Nodosilinea sp. FACHB-141: one gene and its partner. The protein of the gene in region 1 binds, or shares a complex with, the protein of each later gene. Links are inferred from orthologs where the notes say so. Each region holds a gene or a part of one and is shown in the gene's direction. Other genes may lie near its edges.

What was found. The genes of interacting proteins can lie anywhere in the genome.
Region 2: the proteins of H6F59_RS21980 (region 1) and ureC are in contact, whole or in part, in a crystal structure (PDB 4CEU), measured with the Sporosarcina pasteurii proteins. The link is inferred for Nodosilinea sp. FACHB-141 from one-to-one orthologs. Residues at the interface, in WP_115362093.1 of Sporosarcina pasteurii: Ala6, Glu9, Lys10, Ile13, Ala16, Leu19, Arg23, Asn31, Tyr32, Pro33, Glu34, Val36, Thr40, Met44, Met70, Glu71, Val73, Met76, Asp78, Gln81, Ala82, Glu83, Leu92; in WP_115362090.1 of Sporosarcina pasteurii: Lys441, Phe442, Asp463, Pro464, Ser465, Ala466, Ser467, Ile468, Thr470, Pro471, Gln472, Pro473, Met475, Arg477, Gln565, Arg566, Tyr567, Phe568, Leu569, Phe570.

Annotation. Positions count from the first base shown.
Region 1 is NZ_JACJPP010000021.1:236,166-243,786, forward strand. The notes cover bases 2,349-5,100. They hold H6F59_RS21980 (urease subunit gamma), read left to right. Parts: upstream 2,349-3,449; coding sequence 3,450-3,752; downstream 3,753-5,100. Other genes in these bases: pgl (6-phosphogluconolactonase), read right to left, coding at 2,468-3,223; H6F59_RS21985 (S41 family peptidase), read left to right, coding at 3,761-4,819; H6F59_RS21990 (urease subunit beta), read left to right, coding at 4,816-5,100. Outside these bases: H6F59_RS21960 (SufE family protein), read left to right, coding at 1-445; metK (methionine adenosyltransferase), read left to right, coding at 581-1,735; H6F59_RS21970 (FHA domain-containing protein), read right to left, coding at 1,836-2,273; more of H6F59_RS21990, read left to right, coding at 5,101-5,121; H6F59_RS21995 (PIN domain-containing protein), read right to left, coding at 5,408-5,797; H6F59_RS22000 (AbrB/MazE/SpoVT family DNA-binding domain-containing protein), read right to left, coding at 5,784-6,029; H6F59_RS22005 (cation-translocating P-type ATPase), read right to left, coding at 6,142-7,621.
Region 2 is NZ_JACJPP010000013.1:477,804-482,628, forward strand. The notes cover bases 1-2,965. They hold ureC (urease subunit alpha), read left to right. Parts: upstream 1-610; coding sequence 611-2,320; downstream 2,321-2,965. Other genes in these bases: H6F59_RS15970 (RNA polymerase sigma factor, RpoD/SigA family), read left to right, coding at 1-392. Outside these bases: trxA (thioredoxin), read left to right, coding at 3,032-3,352; H6F59_RS15985 (TIGR00730 family Rossman fold protein), read left to right, coding at 3,590-4,654; glsA (glutaminase A), read left to right, coding at 4,780-4,825.

The DNA of each region.
Region 1 (7,621 bases):
GCCCGCCGATCGCCCCGAGTCTATTGAGAAAATTGTGGCCCGCTTTCAGAAGGCCGCTGACCCTAAGCGTCGCTACGAGCAGCTGCTGTGGTTTGCCAAGAAACTCGACCCCCTGCCCGAGGAGTACAAAACGCCGGACAACAAGGTGCCAGGCTGTGTTTCTCAAGTATTCGTAGTAGCTGATTTAATTGACGGCAAAGTAGTTTATCAAGCCGACTCTGACGCTCAGATCACCAAAGGGCTGGTAGCTCTGCTGATCAAAGCTCTCAATGGTCTTACCCCCGACGAAATCGTCACCCTCACCCCCGACTTCATCAAAGACACTCAGCTCGATGTCAGCCTGACACCGTCGCGGGCCAATGGCTTCTACAACATCTTTAAGACCATGCAGCAAAAGGCTCGGGGACTGCACGATGGGGCGGCACCGGGGGCGCTGCTGAGCTAAACTCAGCCCCGCTCTAACCAGGGCAAACGATCCACAACTCTGGCACTTCGTCAAACTTTGGTAAACTTTGGAATGCGATTCAGCCTCGGTTGAATTCTGCCTGCATTCCTTCTGCCACTGGTTGGGCCTAATTCCATGAGCGAGTACAGTATTTTCACCTCTGAGTCGGTGTCTGAAGGCCATCCCGACAAAATGGCCGACCAGATTTCCGATGCCGTTTTGGATGCCATTCTCAAAGAAGACCTGCATGCCCGAGTAGCGGTCGAAACCTTAGTTAAGACCGGCATGGCCGTCATAGCTGGGGAAGTGCGCACCAACACCTATGTCGATCTAGAAGACATTGTCCGCAATGTAATTCTGGCCATTGGCTACGACAGCTCCGATGTAGGCTTTGACGGAGCCTCCTGCGCGGTGCTTAACGCCATTGGCAAACAGTCCTCTGACATCGCCATGGGCGTCGATGTGGCCACCGACAAAGATCTGGGCGCAGGCGACCAGGGGTTGATGTTTGGCTACGCCACCAACGAAACCGATACCCTTATGCCCGCCCCAATTTACTACGCCCACCGGCTGGTAGAGCGGCAGGCCTACCTGCGTAAACACGGCGTGTTGCCCTGGCTGCGCCCCGATGCCAAGAGCCAGATTACCCTGCGCTACGAGCATCTAAAACCGGTGGCGGTGGAAGCGGTGGTGCTCTCGACCCAGCACGACCCCGATATTTCTCAAGCTGACATCCGCGAAGCGGTGATGGAAGAAATCATTAAACCGGTGCTGCCCAACAGCTGGCTCCACGCCGATACCCAATATCACATCAACCCCACAGGGCAGTTCATCATTGGCGGCCCCGTCGGCGACTGCGGCCTCACCGGGCGCAAAATTATTGTTGATACCTACGGCGGCATGGCTCGCCATGGTGGCGGCGCATTCTCGGGCAAAGATCCCACCAAGGTCGATCGCTCGGCGGCCTATGCCGGGCGCTATGTTGCTAAAAATATTGTGGCGGCGGGCCTAGCCGAGCGCTGCGAAATTCAGGTCTCCTACGCTATCGGAGTGGCTCAGCCCACCTCGATCTCAATTAACACCTTTGGCACGGGCAAGATTTCTGACGGGGCGATCGCAGAGCTAGTGCGCAAACACTTTGACCTGCGCCCCCAGGGCTTAATCGACATGCTCGATCTGCGTCGCCCAATTTATCAGCAGACGGCTGCCTACGGCCACTTTGGTCGCGAGCTGCCCGACTTCACCTGGGAAAAAACCGACAGAGCTGACCTGCTCAAGACCGCTCTTTAGAGCCCGGCTCAAGCGGGTAGGACACAAAGGCGGGGGGCGGTCAGTTTGACCGCCCCCCGCCTTTGTAATTGCGTTCCTAAACTGAGAAAACCTTCACCTTCTACTGGTTGATGACGGTGGTTTGGTGGGGCAGAGCGCGTTCTTCGTCGTGGGGCTCGCTCTGGGTGCCGTGGTCGTGGTCTTTAAGGTCTTCGGTGCGGCGACGGCTGAGCAATTCCTTGAGGGGGTCGCGCTTTTCTTCAGACATGTGAATTTGAATGTTAGGCCCCGATCGCGCCAGGCGAATCACAATGCCATCTTCTACAGGGACTTCGGTAATGCGACGACCATCGAGATAGGTACCGTTGGTACCGATGCTTTTCACCGCCCAGCCATTGTCGGTGCGGTGAATTTCAACGTGGTGGCGAGAGACCACAGCGCTGTATAGAACCACGTTATTATCGGTCGATCGACCAATGCGAATCACCGATTCTTGATCAAAAGACCAGCTCTGCACTGGAGTTTTGTGGAGAGGATGGAGCAGCGAGAGGGTAATCACATTACTCAATCAAAAACGATCCCTGTAGTGTCTAATCATAGAAGAGTCTGACGAAGCCCAACCCCCATTTTAGGATTCTCAGCCGCTGACGGTCGGCAGACGCCATTTATCTCCAGGACTGTCGAGCAGCCTGCTTAGATAATAGTTCAGCACCGCAGCAATTCAGAGAGGAGTGAAACCCCTGGTTGAAAGCTTTAGTTAGGGACCATTGCTGCCAAGTCAAGGTCGCCCACCGCTGAGCGATCGAGCAGCCAGCGCAGTTCTCCCTGGGGGCGTACCATCCGGGAGGGATAGGCCTCGTCGTCGCCATCGGTCGCAAAGACTTGGCTTAGGGCAGCCTGCTTGTCGGACCCGGCCACCAAAAACATGACCCGGTGGCTGTGGTTAATCAGCGGGGCGGTAAAGGTGAGGCGAGGGTCGATGCCCTTTTGGCCCACGGTAATCAAGCGATCGTTGACCCCCAGCGCCTCGGTGTGGGGAAAGAGGGAGGCCGTGTGGCCGTCATCGCCCATACCCAACAAAATGAGGTCAAAGCGGGGCACCTGATCGGGGCCAAGGCCCTGAAGCCCGCCAAAAATCGACTTGACCATCGCCTCGTACTGGCGGGCCGAGGCCGCTGGATCCCCCTCTAGGGTAGGGGCATAGAGAATGTGATCGGGTGGAATGGGTACCCGGTCGAGCCAGGCAGCCTTGGCCATGCCCCCGTTGCTATCGGGGTGGTCGAGGGGCACATAGCGCTCGTCACCCCAAAAAATGTAGAGTTTTTCCCAGGGCAGATCTTGCTCGGCCAGGCCGCTGTAGAGGGGTTTGGGGGTGCTGCCACCAGCCAGGGCCAGGGTGCAGTAATCGTGGTCGGCTACGGCGCTGTGGATGGCCTCGACCACCAGGGCTAGGGCCCGCTGCACCAGGGCAGGCTTGTCGGACAAGATCTCAAGCTGCGGCGCGGTCATAGGCAGGGGTTACCAAATAGGGGTTCTAGCGGGTCTTGGGGGCTAGATGTTAGAACGTTTTGATTGTTTCTCACCAGCAGACTAACGTAGTTATTACCCTGGCGCCGATGGCTTAAGCTTTAATTTTGAAGCCAGAACTCAATCAGGTGAAGGCCTTGGTTGACAAGCCGCCCAAAACCTTGAAAGCTTACGGTTAGCTCTGTACCCTGCGATCGCATCTTGCCCCATGCAACTGACCCCCCAGGAAAAAGACAAGCTGCTAATTTTTACCGCTGCCCTGGTGGCCGAACGCCGTAAAGACCGCGGACTGAAGCTCAACCATCCCGAGGCCGTTGCCTACATTTCTGCGGCCATTTTGGAGGGGGCGCGCGATGGGCGCACTGTGGCCGACCTAATGAGCTACGGCACTACCTTGCTTAGCCGAGCCGAGGTCATGGATGGAGTGGCGGAGATGATTCACGACGTGCAGGTGGAGGCTACCTTCCCCGACGGCACCAAGCTAGTTACTGTTCACGAACCCATTCGGTAGGGCAATCCATGGCTGTTTCTGGCTCTAACCCAGGGGATATTGTGCTAGATGCTGAGGCGATCGAGGCCGTGCTGGGAGCCCTGGTCACCCAGCTCGATGCCTACGTGTTTCCAGAGGTGGCAGAAAAAATTCAGAACGACCTTGAGCAGCGCTTAGAGGCAGGAGGTTACGGCGACTTGACTGGCGGGCAGCAGCTGGCCGATACGCTAACGGCTCAGCTTCAGCAGATGAGCGGCGATCGCAACCTGCGCCTGCATTTCAGCCCTGCCCCTTTGCCCCACCTGGAGCCTGACACAGCGCCCGACGCCGCCGAGATCGAGCGCCAGTACCAGGCCAGTCGTCGCCGCAATTTTGACTTCAATAAAGTTGAGCGTCTGCCGGGCAACGTAGGCTACATTCAGCTTTTTAGCTTTGAGCCGCCAGAGTTTGCCGGCGCCACCCTGGCCGCTGCCATGACCCTGGTGGCCCATACCGACGCCCTCATCTTTGACCTGCGCCACAACCAGGGGGGCTCCCCAGCTACAGTGGCGCTGCTGTGCAGCTATCTACTTCCCGCCCATCCACCCGTTCACCTCAACGACTTGTACTGGAGCGAGACCGACGAAACCCACCAGTGGTGGACGGTGCCCTACGTGCCGGGGCAGCGCTACCTCGACAAGCCCGTCTTTGCCCTCACTAGCCCTGAGACCTTTTCGGCGGCGGAGGAATTTGCCTACAACCTGCAAGTGCTGAAGCGCGGAGCCGTGGTGGGCGAAACCACGCGCGGCGGGGCTAACCCAGGGCGGGGCTTTCGCCTGCACGACCACTTTTGGGTGTTTATGCCCACGGGCCAGGCGATCAACCCCACCACCGGCAGAAACTGGGACGGTACAGGGGTGGTTCCTACCGTCAAGGTGCCGGCAGAAACCGCCCTCGATACGGCCCATTTGATGGCCCTCAACCACCTGCTAGAGGCTGAGCCTGAGGGCGTGGCTCGCCGTGAGCTAGAGGAAACCCTGCCCAGAGTTGAGCGATCGCTTCAGCAAAAGCGCCAAGACTTAATTGCCAACCTAGGAGGCCCGTCATGATTCCCGGAGAACTATTGCCCGCCGAGGGCGAAATTGAGCTGAACGCGGGCAAAGAGACGGTAACGCTGGCGGTGGCCAATACGGGCGATCGCCCCATTCAGGTTGGCTCCCACTTTCACTTTTTTGAGGTGAATGCGGCGCTGAGCTTCGACCGCGACCAGGCCCGGGGTATGCGGCTCGATATTCCTGCCGGTACCGCCGTGCGCTTTGAGCCGGGCGATGAGCGCGACGTAACTTTGGTGCCGTTGGCTGGGGAGCGACGGGTCTACGGGTTTAATGCCCAGGTCGAAGGGGCACTGTAGTCCCTAATTGTAGGCATTTACCATGATGAAGATACTCGGGTTATCTCCCCTGCCTCCTTTAGAAAAATGGGGTAAACAATTGTGCTTGTGATGGCGGATATTGGGGAATTTTCTGCAAGATGACCTGATTGTTGACCTTCCCCATGCCTCACGGCTCTGTTGGAGCTTTAAAGGCATAGGGAAGGCGATTTGAGGAAGAATTAATGATCGAAATCAGCGGTGGTAGACAGCCTTGGGAACACATCAGCATTGTGTTCCCATCACCACGCAGCGTTAGCTAGAGACGCTAATCCAAGCACTGAAATCCCTTTTCTCCCTTCAACTTACCGTCGAAGCTTGCGGTTTCTGTACAACCCGCCTGCCGAGAGACGGCTCCAATCAGGTAATCAGAAAAATCTGCTTTGCCCTGTTTATATCGCTGAAGGGCTTGGTCAAGGGTTGAACGGTTTTCAAACTCAAAGGCAGCGCTGTGGAGCATTGCCTCTAGAATATCGACCACTTCAGTTTTCTGAAAGCGATATTTGGCGCCTCTAAGCACCCAAACGAGTTCGCACAAAACGATGTTGGCAATAAAGCAGGGTTGGTTTTGCTGAATGACCTCAGAGGCTTGCTGCCATTGCGGCTCGTGGTCACGGGTAAGGTAGCGAACCAGGATGTTGGTATCAAGCCCAATCATTAGCTCCCTCAGAAACGGCAGCATCCATGTCATCTTGGGTAGCGGGGGAGGTATTAGGCCGACGCAGGATGCCTGACAAGGTTTCTATGGCAACGGTGAGGGGAAAGATTTTGACCTGGCCGCTTTCGTCAATGACGAACTCGACCCGACTGCCGCTGACGAGTTTGAGATGCTGCCGAATTTCGTCAGGCAAAGTTATCTGCCCAGTGTCGGTGACAGTGGTGCTGAACATAGCGAAAAGAGGGAGGTTTACTACTATTTTAGTGGAGCTTTAGTGAAGCCAGCCGGAGAGGCAAGGGCCTTGGTCAGGCCCATGATGTAGAGGGGTGATTGAGTGAATAACGCTAGTCCCTCACGACTTTGCCTCGGATGCGGCGGTAGATTTTTTCGGCTTCGACCCAGACAAACAGCAGGGTGCTAAAGCCAAAGCAGATCAGCAGTTCGAAGGAACTAAGCAGGTGGGTGCCAAAGAAATTCCGCAGGGGCTCTACGTAGATCAGCATGAGCTGGAGCACGCAGGTGAGAAGCACAGCCCCCAGCACAAAGGGGTTTGACCAGGGCGACATCTCTATCGTGAGGCGACTGCCAGAGCGCACGGCGATCGCATGGCCCATCTGAGCCAGACAGAGGGTAGTAAACACCATCGTCTTCCAGCGATCGGGGTCGCCGCCCTGCTGGGCGTGCTGGTAGGCCCACACCATCATCGACACCGAGATAATGGCAAACACAATGCCTATGCGCAGCATATAGGCCCCTAGCCCACGGGCAAAAATGCCCTCCTGGGGGTCGTGGGGCGGCTGCTCCATCACGTCGGGTTCGGCGGGTTCTACCGCCAGGGCCAGGGCCGGGAAGCCGTCAGTGACCAGGTTCATCCACAAAATTTGCAGCGGGCTCAGGGGCACATCCAAAATCGGTAGCAGCAGCGGCGAGAGGGCAATGGTAAGCAGTTCGCCAATGTTAGAGCCGAGAATGTATTTCACAAACCGGCGAATGTTGGTGTAGACCACCCGACCCTCTTCGGTGGCGGCGACGATGGTGGCAAAGTTGTCGTCGAGCAACACCATGTCACTGGCCTCTTTGCTCACGTCGGTGCCGGTAATGCCCATAGCAATGCCAATTTCGGCCTGTTTGAGGGCTGGGGCATCGTTGACGCCATCGCCGGTCATGGCGACGATTTGGTGGTCTTTTTGCAGAGCTTTGACAATGCGGAGCTTGTGCTCAGGCGACACTCGGGCGTAGATATTGACCTCTTTGACCACGGCCTCTAGCTCGGCCTGGCTCATGGCTTCCAGCTCAGCGCCGCTGAGAGAGCGAGCATCGGCATCGGCAATGCCCAGGTCTTGGGCGATCGCCATAGCGGTCAGCTGGTGGTCGCCGGTAATCATCATGGGGCGAATGCCAGCGACCCGACAACGCTGCACCGCCACCCGCACCTCGGGCCGCAGGGCGTCGATCATGCCCACCAGGCCCAGCCACACTAGATCTCGCTCGGCCAGATCGGGGTCGCCCTCATTGGGCACGGTGGTGATGGAGCGATAGGCAAAGCCCAGTACCCGCAACCCCTGGGCAGCCATAGCAGCACTGTCGGCCAGAATGCGCGATCGCGTCTCCTGATCCAGCTCAAACTGCTCTGTCCCCTTCAGGCCGCTGGTGCAGCATTCAAGCAGCATTTCTGGCGATCCCTTGGCCAGCATGAGGTAGGGGGCGTTAGCCAGGGCTTTGGGCAGGGTCAGATCGGCGGCGAGGGCATGTACGCCGCTAAACACCACGCTCATGCGCTTGCGCTCTGACGAAAAGGGAAACTCTACGACCCGCTGCAATTCG
Region 2 (4,825 bases), on another replicon or contig:
CTGAGCTAGCCATCGAGTGCGACCTGACTGCCAAGCAGGTGCGCGACTACCTAGAAAAGTCTCGCCAGCCCCTCTCCCTAGACCTCAAAGTGGGAGACAACCAGGACACCGAACTGGGTGAACTGCTCGAAGACGATGGCCCTTCGCCAGAAGACTTTGCCACCCAGGTCTCACTGCGCCAGGATTTGGAGCGGCTGATGGGCGATCTGACTCCCCAACAGCGAGAGGTGCTTTCCCTTCGCTTCGGTTTGTCCGACGGCAAGACTATGACTTTGGCCAAGATTGGTGATCTGCTCTCCATTAGCCGTGAGCGAGTGCGCCAGATTGAGCGCGAAGCCTTGACTAAACTGCGCAAGCGCCAGTCTGACATCCGCGAATACCTAGCTAGCTAAGGAACTGCGCTTCTTGCAGGGTTGCAACGCGCATCCCATTGAACTTATAGCCTGAGGGAAAATCCCCTCGGGCTATCTTTTTGGCCTTGGGCAGAGTGCTGGGCGGAGGGAGGGCTTCTGCGCGCCAAGTTTGACAACCGTAGCCCAATTGACCAAACCGGGGAGATCCCGCATTCTAGAGTGGTTCTAGCTAGATTCGCCCCAACTGAGGAGTCCCCATGAGCTATCGCATGGACCGCCGTGCCTATGCCGAAACCTTCGGCCCGACGGTGGGCGATCGCATTCGCTTAGCCGACACCGAGCTCATCATCGAAGTCGAGCAGGACTTTACCACCTATGGGGACGAGGTGAAATTTGGCGGCGGCAAAGTTATCCGCGATGGCATGGGGCAGTCGCCGATCGGACGCGACGCGGGCGCGGTAGATATGGTGATCACCAACGCCCTGATTTTGGACTGGTGGGGCATTGTTAAGGCCGACATCGGCATTAAAGACGGCAAAATCGACAAAATTGGTAAGGCGGGCAACCCCTACATTCAAGACAATGTCGACATCATCATTGGCCCCGGCACCGAGGTAGTGGCTGGAGAAGGCATGATCGTCACCGCTGGGGGTATTGACAGCCACATTCACTTCATTTGCCCTCAGCAGATCGACACCGCGATCGCCTCCGGCATCACCACCATGATCGGCGGCGGCACCGGCCCTGCTACCGGTACCAACGCCACAACCTGCACCCCTGGCGCCTGGAACATCTGGCGCATGCTGCAAGCCGCCGACGCCTTTCCCATGAACCTAGGCTTTTTGGGCAAGGGCAACAGTGCTCAGCCGGAAGGATTGGCGGAACAGGTGAAAGCCGGCGCCATGGGCCTCAAGCTCCACGAAGACTGGGGCACCACCCCTGCTACCATCGATACCTGTCTTGGAGTAGCCGACGAGTACGATGTCCAAGTGGCGATCCACTCCGATACTCTCAACGAGGCGGGCTTTGTCGAAGATACCATTGCCGCCTTCAAAAATCGGGTGATTCACACCTACCACACCGAAGGGGCTGGCGGTGGCCACGCGCCGGACATCATTAAAGTGTGCGGCGAGGCCAACGTGCTGCCGTCGTCGACTAACCCCACCCGGCCCTACACCCGCAACACCCTCGACGAACACCTCGACATGCTGATGGTGTGCCACCACCTCAGCCCCAGCATTCCCGAAGATATTGCCTTCGCCGAGTCGCGCATTCGCCGCGAAACCATTGCCGCCGAGGACATTCTCCACGACCTTGGTGCCTTCAGCATGATCTCTTCCGACTCCCAGGCCATGGGCCGAGTGGGGGAGGTGGTGATTCGCACCTGGCAAACCGCCCACAAAATGAAGGTGCAGCGGGGGCCGCTAGCGGAGGATTCTGATCGCAACGACAACCACCGGGCCAAGCGCTACGTGGCCAAATACACCATCAATCCCGCTATCACCCACGGCATCGCTAACCACGTAGGTTCTATCGAAGCGGGCAAACTAGCCGATATTTGCCTATGGCGGCCTGCCTTTTTTGGGGTGAAGCCCGAAATCGTGATCAAGGGCGGTTTGATTGCCTGGGCGCAGATGGGCGATGCCAACGCTAGTATTCCGACGCCGCAGCCGGTACACATGCGGCCTATGTTTGGCAGCTACGGGGGGGCGATCACTGCCACCTCCCTCACCTTTATTTCTCAAGCTGCGATGGATCTGGGCATTCCTGAACAGATTGGCATCGCTAAATCTACCGCTGCTGTGGCGAACTGCCGCAGCCTCAGCAAGGCCGACATGAAGCTCAACGCCTATCAGCCCCACATGGAGGTCAACGTCGAAACCTACGAAGTGCGAGCTGATGGCGAATTGCTGACCTGTGAACCGGCTGAGGTTCTACCCATGGCCCAGCGATACTTCTTGTTTTGATGCCGTTGAATCAAAACAAGTCCCAACGGGTCGAGCTAGGGTTGGCAAGCAGCTGCTGACGATAAGGGCGATCGCTCAACTGAAAAACACCAGTAATTAAGCCAAAAATTTGTTGGAAGGCATCTACAATGGCCTAGATGCCTCAAAGTAGAATAACGGCAAACTGAAGCTCGTACCCAGGCAGTTGAGGCAGAGCAAATGACAGCCAGCAGCAATCCATTAGGGTCATTAGATAACCGGACAGATCGGGCCGGAGCACGGGGCGACAAAACGCTGTCTAAGCCGGCATTGGTAGTTGGGACTAAGCTAGAACGCAGTTATAGACAGTGGTGAGGTCACCTGCTACATCCCAAAACGCCTTAGCATCCGACCTTGAATCACTACGCAAGTTCCCCAAAGCAAAAACAACTTGTAGCTATCATAAGTTTGTTGCGAATGTCATTAAGCAGTGGCAGATTTTCAAGTGTCCACAGTACAATAAAATGGTACTGAAACCTTTGTTTCAGTTCACTCCTCACACCACACTCCGCCCAGGCCATTGGTCTGGGCGGTTCCTTATTTAAAGGACCTTTAGCCCGAAAATGCTGAAATATGGCTAGTTTAGCCGAGTTAGCACCCATCCCCTCGGTAGATATTGATCCCTCGCCTAAGAAGCCGGGGATTGGCTATGATAAGATTGCGTGTGGTTAATAACGGCAAGGAACACAAGGCATGGCAGCCGCTCAGGTAACAGACTCTACGTTTAAGCAAGAAGTTCTTGAAAGCACCGTTCCCGTACTGGTTGATTTCTGGGCTCCCTGGTGTGGCCCTTGCCGTATGGTGGCTCCGGTAGTCGAAGAAATTTCTGAGCAGTACGACGGCCAAATCAAAGTCGTTAAGGTCAATACCGACGAGAATCCGAGCGTGGCCAGCCAGTATGGGATTCGCAGCATCCCCACTCTGATGATTTTCAAAGAGGGGCAGCGGGTTGACATGGTAGTGGGCGCCGTACCCAAAACCACCTTGGCAAACACCCTTGAGAAGTATCTCTAAGCTCACCTTTCTCTGCCTAAAGCTACTCAAGACCAGCCGCATGGCGTGACGGGGGCGATCGCTTCAACCTTTGCACCAAGTTTCAGCAGAGGAACGTCGTCGCAGGTTTAGTCACTAGCTTATTAACATCTGATACAGCCCTCTAGCGTTGGTTAGTCTCTCGCTAGAGGGTTTTTGCACGGCAGGGGGCAAAATTGTCGCTAGAATAGGGTGCTGCCTCTATGGACCCAACGGCGTATGGTTGCGCTTCCCTCAAATTTACCCTCTAGCCTTCAAGCCGATTTGGCCGCGGTGTTTGAGCAATTGTCTCACTTAGAGCATGGCAAGCTCATTCGCCAGGTGCTAGAGACCATTCTGCGGATGATGGGACGGGAGGCAGACCGACTCGACTGGAAGATTTTGAATTCTGCTTTGCTGGATATGGAGCAGGGATTTCAGGTCTTTTACCCCTACCGGCATACCCGCAAAATTACTATCTTTGGCTCGGCTCGTACAGGGGCGATCAGCCTCGATTATCAACTGGCCGAGAAGTTTGCCAAGCAGATCACCGAGCTGGGCTTTATGGTTATGACCGGTGCTGGGGGCGGCATCATGGAGGCGGGTAACGCCGGAGCTGGTGCAGAGCAATCCTTTGGATTAAACATTCAGCTACCCTTTGAGCAAGGCGCTAACCCAGTGATGGAGGGCGACCCTAAGCTGATCAATTTCAAGTATTTCTTTACTCGCAAGCTGTTTTTCCTGCGCGAAAGCGATGCCCTGGTGCTGTTTCCAGGAGGGTTTGGCACCCAAGACGAAGCCTTTGAGTCGCTAACGCTTATTCAGACTGGCAAGGCCGACCCCATGCCCGTTGTCATGGTCGATCATCCTGGCGGTAACTACTGGCAGGGGTGGGATAGCTACATTCGCGAGCACCTGCTGAGCCGAGGGTTAATTAGCCCCGACGACCCTAGCTTGTACACCATCACCGACAATGTCGATGACGCCTGCCACGCCATCAGCAGTTTTTATCGGGTATATCATTCCTGTCGCTATACCAGCGATCGCCTCATCATTCGTCTCAAGAGCGATCTCCCCGATGGCGCTGTCGACCTGCTTAACCAAGAATTTGGCGACGTTTTGGCCAAAGGAAAAATTGAAAAGTCTGCCGCCCTAGCCGAAGAGCAGAAAGACGCAACTGTCGCTTTGCCACGGTTAGTGATGCACTTCAACAACCGCGACTTTGGCAGGCTGCACCAGTTGATCTGGCGGCTCAACGACCTAGGCGACCATCGTCCCGAGGCCCAGCACCCCGAGCAGAAGTAGGTGATGTCGGTGGGTGGATGGATAGGCGGGTGGTCATCCCTCCTCTATTTCAGCGTGTTTTCACGCTAGTAATTCTTCACTCCTGCACTTGCCTATTCACTTACCCACTACCCACCGACTCCCCAATGACCCAGGTTCAAGCGTTTTTGGAGCAGCTTTACCACAAGTTTA